3 regions of the Pseudomonas sp. TE3786 genome follow, and region 2 is predicted to be linked to each of the others. Evidence: riboswitches for the same ligand, from Rfam matches in the RefSeq annotation. Region 2 holds a riboswitch; each other region holds the start of a gene.
The links. Region 2 has a riboswitch for cobalamin ahead of cobW (cobalamin biosynthesis protein CobW). Riboswitches for the same ligand answer to the same signal wherever they lie in the genome.

Region 1: it holds a riboswitch for cobalamin, as region 2 does, so the genes downstream of both, ACVW0Y_RS03740 (TonB-dependent receptor domain-containing protein) here and cobW (cobalamin biosynthesis protein CobW) in region 2, are expected to answer to the same signal.
Region 3: it holds a riboswitch for cobalamin, as region 2 does, so the genes downstream of both, cobO (cob(I)yrinic acid a,c-diamide adenosyltransferase) here and cobW (cobalamin biosynthesis protein CobW) in region 2, are expected to answer to the same signal.

What each region holds. Positions count from the first base shown of each region.
Region 1 covers NZ_JBSRZF010000002.1:283,058-286,326, forward strand. The annotation lists gene ACVW0Y_RS03740 (TonB-dependent receptor domain-containing protein) at 1-1,321, opposite strand, end outside; cobalamin riboswitch at 1,417-1,707, opposite strand; gene hemN (oxygen-independent coproporphyrinogen III oxidase) at 2,177-3,269, shown strand, end outside.
Region 2 covers NZ_JBSRZF010000004.1:232,372-235,640, forward strand. The annotation lists gene cobN (cobaltochelatase subunit CobN) at 1-653, opposite strand, end outside; gene cobW (cobalamin biosynthesis protein CobW) at 661-1,713, opposite strand; cobalamin riboswitch at 1,822-2,021, opposite strand; cobalamin riboswitch at 2,137-2,300, shown strand; gene ACVW0Y_RS07235 (CbtB domain-containing protein) at 2,411-2,596, shown strand; gene ACVW0Y_RS07240 (CbtA family protein) at 2,609-3,269, shown strand, end outside.
Region 3 covers NZ_JBSRZF010000008.1:966-4,234, reverse strand. The annotation lists gene ACVW0Y_RS10880 (cobyrinate a,c-diamide synthase) at 1-1,233, opposite strand, end outside; gene cobO (cob(I)yrinic acid a,c-diamide adenosyltransferase) at 1,230-1,841, opposite strand; cobalamin riboswitch at 2,094-2,309, opposite strand; gene ACVW0Y_RS10870 (trypsin-like serine protease) at 2,603-3,269, opposite strand, start outside.

The DNA.
Region 1 (3,269 bases), on a different contig from region 2:
GTGACAGCTCGGGGTTGCCAAGATAGCCAAGGCTGGAGTCGGCCCAGTACAGCTCGTTGAAGGTCGGCGCGCGGAAGCCTTCGCTGTAGGAGGCAATCAGCGAAGTGCTGGCACCCAGCGGCACGGTGAGCGCGCCGTTCCAGGTGTTTTCGCTGCCGAACTGCTGGTTCTTGTCATGCCGCAGACCCAGTTCGGTGGCGAACCACTCGCCCTGGAAACGGTGCTGGGCGAACGCCGCCTGGTTCCAGCGAGTTTGCTGGTTGTAAGGCGTGCTGCTGTGCAGTTCATCCTCGAACCAGTCGGTGCCCAGCAACAGGCTGTGCTGCTCGTTTAGTTGCAGGGTGTTAAGCCAACTGGCGGAGTCACGGTAGGTATTGAAGATGCCCACGCTGTCGCTGAGTTTGTCTTCGGTCTTTTGCCGGCTTTCGCTGTGGCCCAGTTCCAGACGGCTGTTCCAGGCATCGCTGAGCTGGCCATCGAGGTAGGTGCTGGCGCTGCTCAGGCTGAAGTGGGTATAGGGCTGCTCGGGGTAGGCCTGATAGGTGCTGGGGTCGAAACGGCCAAACGGGCTGTCGTACTCGGTACGCCCGCGCTGATCCAACAGGCTGACGCCACCTTCAAGCAGCTCGCTGAACTGATGGCTGAGGTTCACGCTCAGGGCTTTGTTGCGGTACGCGTCGTGGTCGCTGTCGGCGTCGTACGAGGGGCCGGTGCGGTCAATTCCGGCGGTTTCGTCCAGGCTGCCATTGAGGCTGAAGCGGGTTTGCGCGTCGCCACCACTGAGGCCCAGGCTGCGCTGCCAGCTCTGATGGCTGCCGGCGCTGACCGCCAGGCGCGGCTGCAGGCCGCTGTCGCCACGGCGGGTAAAAATCTGCACCACGCCGCCAATCGCATCGCTGCCATACAGCGCCGAACGCGAACCGCGTACCACCTCGATGCGTTCGATCTGCTCAAGGCTGAGGAACTGCAAACTGGCACCGCCATCGGAGGCCGAGCCGATGCGCTGGCCGTCCACCAGAATCAGGCTCTGGGTGTTGCTGCTGCCGCGAATAAAAAGTGAGGTATTGCTACCGCGCCCACCGTTCTGCACCACTTGCACTCCCGGTACACGGGTGAGCAACTCGGTGATGGAGCTGGGTTGCAGGCGCTCGATATCGGCGCGCGTGAAGACGGTAGCGGCGGCCGTGGCCTGGTCCAGCGGTTCGGCGCTGCGGCCGGAGGTGATCACCATGGTCGGCAGCTTCAGTGCCTCATCGCTGCCTTGCGCCTGGGCGAGCAGGGGCAATAGCAGCGCCGGCAGGGCGAGGTGGGTGTACTTCATGGGGTGGATCCTCAAAAGATTATTTTTGAGGAGGGCATAGGCAAGCACGGCGCTTGAAAGCGCGCCTGCGCTTGTTGGTGCTGCCCTCCGCAACACCAGTCGACTCCGCACAGGCCGGTCTCCGGGCTCTCGACCTTTTCAGGTGGCGTGAAAACGTAGCGAGCGAAGGTTTAGCAAGGCAAAACCAAGCGCCGTAGTTTTCACGCGACCTGCTCTTGCCGCGATCACCTTCCCAGGTAAACCCAGTGGTGTATCGATCGGGCATGCAGCAAGGCTGCGGTCGATTACCGTTGCGGGGGCAGCGCCGGCATGGCTCGTAAGCGCACCGGCTTCCCGTTTAACGCCAGGCTCAATGAGCGCGGCGCACCTGCGTGGATAAACGCCGCGCACCCTAACGGCGGCAGGGAGGGTGGGTCAAGGTTTGCAGAGAATTGAACCGTAGGAGCGGCTTTAGCCGCGAAGCTTTTAAGGTCAAGCATCGCGGCTGATCGGAGTGCCGCCCAGTCGCTCCTACAAGGTCATGGGGGTGGTCAATGGGTGGGCTCTGCCTGGCCCAGCCGACTGGCTGCTTTGTGCTGATCCAGCACCAAACGCTCCAGCGCCCTGGCCGCGAGCTGAGTCTGGTTGGCGCGATGACGCTTTTTGCCGGGTGGATGTCGCTTTTCTACTGGGTACGCTCGTTCAGCGTGCTAGATCGGCATGCTTTTGTGTCACGCCAAGGCGCTGTGTTGCTCGCTTGTGGTGCGCCGCGGGGTGAAGTCTGACCAGGGAGTCGGCCTTGCCTTGCGTCAAGTCAAGATCCGCTTTGTCGCAGCTCCCTAGACTGGCCGCCCACGCTCTTCTCGGACCGCCGCCATGCACGAAGCCATTCACTGGGATGCTGACCTGATTCGCCGTTACGACCGCCCCGGTCCGCGCTACACCTCCTACCCGACGGCCCTGCAATTCAGCGATCAGGTCGCTGGCAATGCCCTGGTCCAGGCGCTGGGGGAAAGCCGCAAGGCGCTGCGGCCGTTGTCGGTGTATGTGCATGTGCCGTTCTGCGCCAACATTTGTTACTACTGCGGCTGCAACAAGGTGATCACCAAAGACCGTGGCCGCGCAGTGCCTTATCTGCAACGTCTGCATGAAGAAATCAGCCGCATCGCCAGCCAGCTCGACCGCCGCCAGGTGGTCGAGCAACTGCACTTCGGCGGCGGCACTCCGACTTTTCTCAGCCATACCGAACTGCGCGACCTGATGCGCCACCTGCGCGAGCACTTCACCCTGCTGGAAGGCGACAGCGGCGACTACGGCATCGAGATCGACCCCCGCGAAGCCGACTGGGCGACCATGGGCCTGCTCCGTGAACTGGGCTTCAACCGCGTCAGCCTGGGGGTGCAGGACCTCGATCCGCAGGTGCAACAGGCGGTCAATCGCCTGCAAAGCTTCGAGCAGACCCGCGCCATTGTCGAAGCTGCCTGGACCCTGCAATTTCGCTCGGTGAATATCGACCTGATCTACGGCCTGCCCAAGCAGACCCCCGAGCGCTTTGCCCGCACCGTTGAAAAGGTTATCGAGCTGCAGCCCGACCGCCTTTCCCTGTTCAACTACGCCCACCTGCCCGAGCGCTTTATGCCGCAACGGCGGATCAACGCCGATGAGCTGCCTAGCCCTGCGGCCAAACTGGAAATGCTGCAGCGCAGCATCGAGCAGCTGACCGCCGCCGGTTATGTGTATATCGGCATGGACCACTTCGCCCTGCCCGACGATGAGCTGGCGGTGGCCCAGGAAGACGGCATGTTGCGGCGCAACTTCCAGGGCTATACCACCCATGGGCATTGCGACCTGGTGGGCTTGGGGGTGTCGGCGATCAGCCAGCTGGGTGACCTCTACTGCCAGAACAGCAGCGACCTGCCGCGTTATATGGCGGCCATCGACAGTGGCCAGTCGGCCGTGGAACGCGGTC
Region 2 (3,269 bases):
AACGCGGTATTCGCCGACTGCACATGGGTGCGGTAGAACAGCAGGCCTACCACCGGGGCACCTGGCTGCCAGCTGGCTTGCCAATCGGCCAAGCCAGCCTTGGCGGCTGTCGGGTGGTACACGCCAACCCTTGGCAGCGCTTGCGGTTCGCCCCAGGGGTAAGCACCGCCGAGCCAGGTGCTGGCCAGGTAATGGAACAGCTGCTGCGCGTTATCCACACCACCCTGGCGCAGGTACTGCCATAGCCGGTCGGCCTGTTCGGCGCTGACGGTACCGAGGGTGCTCAGCTCCGGGTCCGGGCTGTCGTCGCCGGGCACCAGAATCAGCGTGACACCTTGTTGCGCCAACTCCACCAGACGTTCGATGCCATAGCGCCAATAGCTCAGGCCACCGTGCACCGACACCAGAATCACCTTGGCGTGTTGCAGCACTTCCTCGACATAGAGGTCCACCGAGGCATGGTTCTGTAGCTGCGCCGGGCTGGCCAGGCGCAGGCTCGGGTAATGGTCCGGCAGGTTCTGCGCAGCGGCGGCCAGCAGCGACAGATGGGAGTCGCCGGTGCACAGAATCACCACATCCGCAGGGGTTTGCGCCAGATGGGCAATGCCATCGGCGGGCACAAAACCACCGGGTTGGGTGCGTAGCAGGTGCATGGCGGGGTTACGCCAGCGCCGTGCGCAGCTCGTTGCTGATTGCTGCCTGGTCCAGCTCCTGGCCGATGATCACCAGATGGCTGGCGCGCGCTTCATCGCTGCGCCAGGCGCGGTCGAAGTGTTTGTCGAAACGCTTGCCCACGCCCTGAATCAGCAGGCGCATCGGCTTGTTGGGGATGGCCGCGAAGCCCTTGATGCGCAGCACGCCGTGGCGCTCCACCAGCTCGTTGAGGGCGGCCAGCAACTGGGCTTCTTCGACTTCCGGCAGCTCGACGGAGAAAGAGTCGAACTCGTCGTGGTCGTGTTCTTCGTGGTCTTCCAGGTCGTGGTGGGTTTTGCGGCTATCGATATGCAGCTCGGTTTCCGAGTTCAGGCCCAGCAACACCGACAGCGGCAGCACACCGCTGCGCGCTTCGATCACTTTCACCGCTGGCGGCAGTTCTTCCGCCACTTCGGCACGCACTGCGGCCAGGGCTTCGGCGCTGAGCAGGTCGGCCTTGTTGAGGATCACCAGGTCGGCGCTGGCCAGTTGGTCGGCGAACAGCTCGTGCAGCGGCGATTCGTGATCGAGGTTGGGGTCTTCGCGGCGCTGGGCGTCCACCTGATCGGGGAAGGCGGCGAAGGTGCCGGCGGCCACGGCCGGGCTGTCGACCACGGTGATCACTGCATCGACGGTGCAGGCATTGCGGATTTCCGGCCAGTTGAAGGCTTGCACCAACGGCTTGGGCAGAGCCAGGCCGGAAGTTTCGATGAGGATCTGGTCGAGGTCACCACGGCGCGCCACCAGCTCGCGCATCACCGGGAAGAACTCCTCCTGCACGGTGCAGCACAGACAGCCGTTGGCCAGCTCATAGACGCGGCCGTTGGCTTCTTCTTCGGTGCAGCCGATGGAGCATTGCTTGAGGATTTCGCCGTCGATACCGAGCTCGCCGAACTCATTGACGATCACCGCAATGCGGCGGCCTTCGGCGTTGTCGAGCATATGGCGCAGCAGGGTGGTTTTACCGGCGCCGAGAAAACCGGTGACGATGGTGACGGGAAGTTTGGCCAAGCTTTTCATCGGTTGCAGCCCTGTGTGATGCGAGCGAAATCGGATCGGCGGGCTGCGGCGAGGACGGCGGCGAGCAGGGTGCGCGCAGCAGGCGTTCGCTACCGGATCACCCCGCCCGGTTGAATGCATTTCAAGGCAGGTCTCCTGGCTTACGACCTGGCCCGGTAGCGGGCCGCTTTCTTCGCCTTCCCGCACGCGCAGTGGCATAGGAAGAAAGCAGGTCGTTCACAGTTGCGGGGGCAGCCGCGGTTTTTTTCCGCGTTCCCTCTTAGCTCCAGGCCTGAATGGCGTGGAGAACCTCGAAGCGAGCAAGGCTACGCAGTGGCGGGGAATGGGTCAAATTCGGCGAGGGAGGCGAAGATCAAAAACTCGAGGCTGAAGCCTCGATAGGAGCACAACACCGAGCGTTGACCTTTGCCAACGAAAATGGTGTCCTAGCGCGCTGTTTCAGGTGTCTTGCGTCGTCGTGCGCAAGGTGAAACGGGAAGTCGGTGCGCCCTTTGAGGTTAGTCCGACGCTGCCCCCGCAACGGTAGGCGCTTGCTGAAACCCTTCAGCAGCGCGAGCCCGGAGACCGGCCTGAATTCATACCAGTAGGCAAAACCCGCGGTGGGCGGGCGCAAGCCGGAAGTCTGAGTGCGCTCGCATTCGGCTCCTCGTGCGTTCCCTTCTGCTACGTTTTCATTTCCAGTTCAGAGGGAACGGTCATGTCCAGTAGCACCCTTACACATTCTGCCGAGGCCAGCGCCTCGCTATCCCAACGCCTGGTTGTGGCGATTGGTGCCGGCCTGATCGGTGCCATGCTGGTGTATTTCGCCGGCTTCTCCCATATCGAAGCGGTGCATAACGCTGCCCACGATACCCGTCACAGTGCCGCGTTTCCGTGCCACTAAGGGGTAGCTGCGATGATTAAGCGTATTGCCCAGACCGCCGGGTTTGCCGGCCTGTTGGCTGCCCTGTTGCTGACTCTTCTGCAAAGCTTCTGGGTGGCCCCCCTGATTCTGCAGGGCGAGACCTTCGAGAGTGCCGAGCCGGCTACCGAGCAGGTGGTTGCCGAGCATAGCCACGAAGCGGGCGCTGCTGCCCATGAACACGCCCACGAACATAGTGCCGAGGCCTGGGCACCGGAAGATGGTTGGCAGCGCGTGCTGTCCACCACCGGCGGCAATCTGGTGGTCGCCGTCGGCTTCGCCTTGATGCTGGCCGGTCTGTACACCCTGCGTGCTCCTGGCCGTACCCGTGATGGTTTGTTCTGGGGCCTGGCCGGTTTCGCAACCTTCTGCCTGGCACCATCGCTCGGCCTGCCACCCGAGCTGCCGGGCACTGCCGCGGCGGATCTGCAGCTGCGGCAGTACTGGTGGATCGGTACCGCGACGGCCACCGCCGTTGGCCTGGCCTTGCTGGTATTTGCCCGTCACTGGGCGGTGAAAGTGGTTGGTGCGCTGCTGTTGGCGGTGCCCCATGTGATCGGCGCGCCGCAACCTGAGGTGCATTCGAGCCTGGCGCCGCAAGCGCTGGAGCATCAGTTCATCTGGGCTTCGCTGATCACCAATGCGCTGTTCTGGT
Region 3 (3,269 bases), on a different contig from region 2:
ACGGCCGATGCGGTACACCGCTTCCGCGGTGCGCTGGTAGGTCGGGCAGACACCACGGGCCAGGGGCGCGAGGGCGCAGTCCAGCTCCGAGTAGTGATAGGTGTGGCCACGCAGCCGCCCTTCCGGCAGGTCGACTTCCTGCAAGGCCAGGGCCTTGAGCTTCTTGTGCATCTGCGCGCTACCCGGCAGCAGGCCGAGCAATTCGCCACGGGTGCCCTCCTTGTCGCTCAGCGCGTCGAGCAGATAGAGCATGCCGCCGCATTCGGCGTGGATCGGTTTGCCGGCCGCGTGGTGGGCGTGAACGGCGGCGCGCATCGCCTGGTTGGCCTGCAGCGGTGCCAGATGCAGCTCGGGGTAACCGCCGGGCAGGTACAGGCTGTCGACTTGCGGCAGCACGCTGTCGCGCAGGGGCGAAAACTCGATCAGCTCGGCACCCAGCTCGCGCAGCAGGTCGAGGTTGGCCTGGTAGAGAAAGGCAAACGAGGTGTCGCGGGCCACACCGATGCGGATGCCGGCCAGCAACGGCGGAATCTGCCGGCTCTGCTCCGGCGCGGCAAAGCTGACTGGCGGCGGCAGGCGGGTATCGGCGCTGGCGGCCAGGGCGTCGGCGGCGGCATCCAGACGGGCATCCAGATCCTCCAGCTCTTCAGCCTGCACCAGGCCCAGATGGCGGCTCGGCAGTTCAATGCTGGCGCTGCGCGGCAAGGCGCCATACCAGCGGATGCTGGCCGGCAGGCAATCACGCAGGATTTCGCCATGGCGGGCGCTGCCGGTGCGGTTGGCCAACACCCCGGAGAATGGCAGGTCGGCCTGGTAGGTGGCCATGCCATGGGCCATGGCACCGAAGGTCTGGGCCATGCCCGAGCCATCGATCAGGGCCAGCACCGGCACACCGAAATGCCGCGCCAGATCGGCCGCCGACGGCGTGCCGTCAAACAGGCCCATCACCCCCTCGATCAGAATCAGATCAGCCTCGGCCGCCGCTTCCCAGAGCAGACGACGGCTTTCCTCGGCACCAACCATCCACAGATCCAGTTGGTACACCGGCGCAGCGCTGGCGCGGGCGAGAATCATCGGGTCGAGAAAATCCGGCCCGCATTTGAATACCCGCACCCGTTTGCCTTGGCGGCTATGCAAGCGCGCCAGGGCGGCGGTGACCGTGGTTTTGCCCTGGCCGGAGGCTGGCGCGGCAATCAACAGCGCCGGGCAGGCATGGGCAGTGGCGTGGCTCAAAACTCCACCCCGGCCTGGGCTTTGACGCCGGATTTGAACGCGTGCTTGAGCATGCCCATTTCGGTGACGGTATCGGCCGCGTCAATCAGCGCAGGCGGCGCGCCACGGCCGGTGGCGACCACATGCTGAAACTCGGGACGACCGCCGATATCGGCAAGTACGCTGTCGAGGTCGAGGTAGTTGTGTTTGAGGGCGATATTCAGCTCATCGAGCACCACCAGGCCAATGCCCGGGTCATTGAGCAACTGCTTGGCCACCGCCCAGGCGGCCACGGCTTTGTCGATATCGCGCTGGCGGTCCTGGGTATCCCAGGTGTAGCCCTCGCCCATCACGTGGTAGCTGACTTCTTCAGGAAAGCGGCGGAAGAACTTTTCCTCACCCGTGCTCGCGGCACCTTTGATGAACTGCACTACGCCGACCTTCATGCCGTGACCCAGGGCCCGGGCGACCATGCCGAATGCCGAGCTGCTTTTACCCTTGCCATTGCCGGTGTGCACCAGCAGCAGACCGTATTCGTCCTGGGCTAGGGCGATCTTTTCATCGATCAAGGCTTTTTTGCGGGCCATGCGCGCTTTGTGGCGGGCGTCGCGCTCTGCGGATTCGCTCATTGCTTACCTCGGCAACTCGGTTGATCCAAACCGTTTGAAAACGTAGCGAGCGAAGGATAGGCAAGGCGCTTTCAATATCAAAGACAGGCGAACAAGCGGAGTTGGCTGTAGCCAATGAGCATTGTGAGTCTGTTTTTAACGCCGCTTAGCCGAGCGCAGTAGTTTTCACACGGTTTGGTTGAGGCTAGCGGAGAATGGCGGACGCACGGGGATAGGAAGAACCACCCGACGCCAAGCAAAGCCCTCCGCAATGCCATGGAACTGCGACAGGCCGGTCTCCGGGCTTATGAGCGTGGCCGGATGCGGCCAACAGAAAATCGCGCCTTCCCATGACAGGTCACAGTGGCGTTGCGGGTTTTCAGCTCAATTACCGTTGCGGGGGCAGCGTCGGATTGGAGGCACCTGAAGTGCTTTAACCGACTTCCCAGTTTCAGCCTAAAAAAGGCCACCTGAAGCAAGGCAGGCAGGGTAGAGGGTTGGGGGTTGAGCGTCAAATCGACAGCGCTCAGCAAAACTTTATCGGGGCACCCCGATTTTCCGCTCTGCCCCCTCCCTAAAGTTCCCCGGACTTGAACCTTGCCGGGAATCTCGCCTGTGTTGGCTTACTGTGCGCTGAACCTTGAATTCCGCTCAAATCGTAGTTAAACCTACTTTTGACTTTGCAACTCTTGCCATCGCCAGCCAGGCTTATAACCGCCTTTCACCTCAGGGTGATGTAGCCCTCTATTAATACAGCCAGCATGCAGCGCATGCACTTCTACTCACAGTTCCGAAGCAATAAAAGCTTGCGCCCGGATATTAAGACCCATAGCAACAATTGGTTCCAGGGCCAATGAGAGACCGTCAAAGATAACTGAAGTAGCATCGCCACCGGCTTCAGCCCCCCACAAAACACCTACAACCTCTCCGTCGATAATTAATGGCCCACCTGAATCGCCGCGCTCAAATGCCCCGTCAATAGACGCCACATTAAAAACCTCCCCATCTTTAGTGTTGCGATGAGACCGTACCTTCACACCAATACTTCGCTGTACCCCATCCGCTCGCGGGCCATACCCGTAAGCGATGCCTATCGTGTTAGCGCCGACGGTGGCCCCCGCTGCCATAAAGTTGCGCCCCAATCGGGCGTATTGATCAAGCGCTATCGGTGTAGCCAACACCAACAGTCTCGCTTGGGTCCCAGGAACATCGTGGACGCTCTCAAGCAAGACGGAGCGCTCCTTAAAAACAACTGCTTTAGCGTTGCAATGCTGAGCAGTAACGACGATCTGCGGTGTGACGGCTGCGCCTGTGCACCCTTCCGTTTGTTGGTTATCGACCACATTGATCACCCGCACGACCCATGACTGCGCTGAAGGCGAACCTCCACGGATGGCCAGCGCATCGTTGCAAGCCAGCAATGCCACAATCGACAATGCGCTGGTCAGC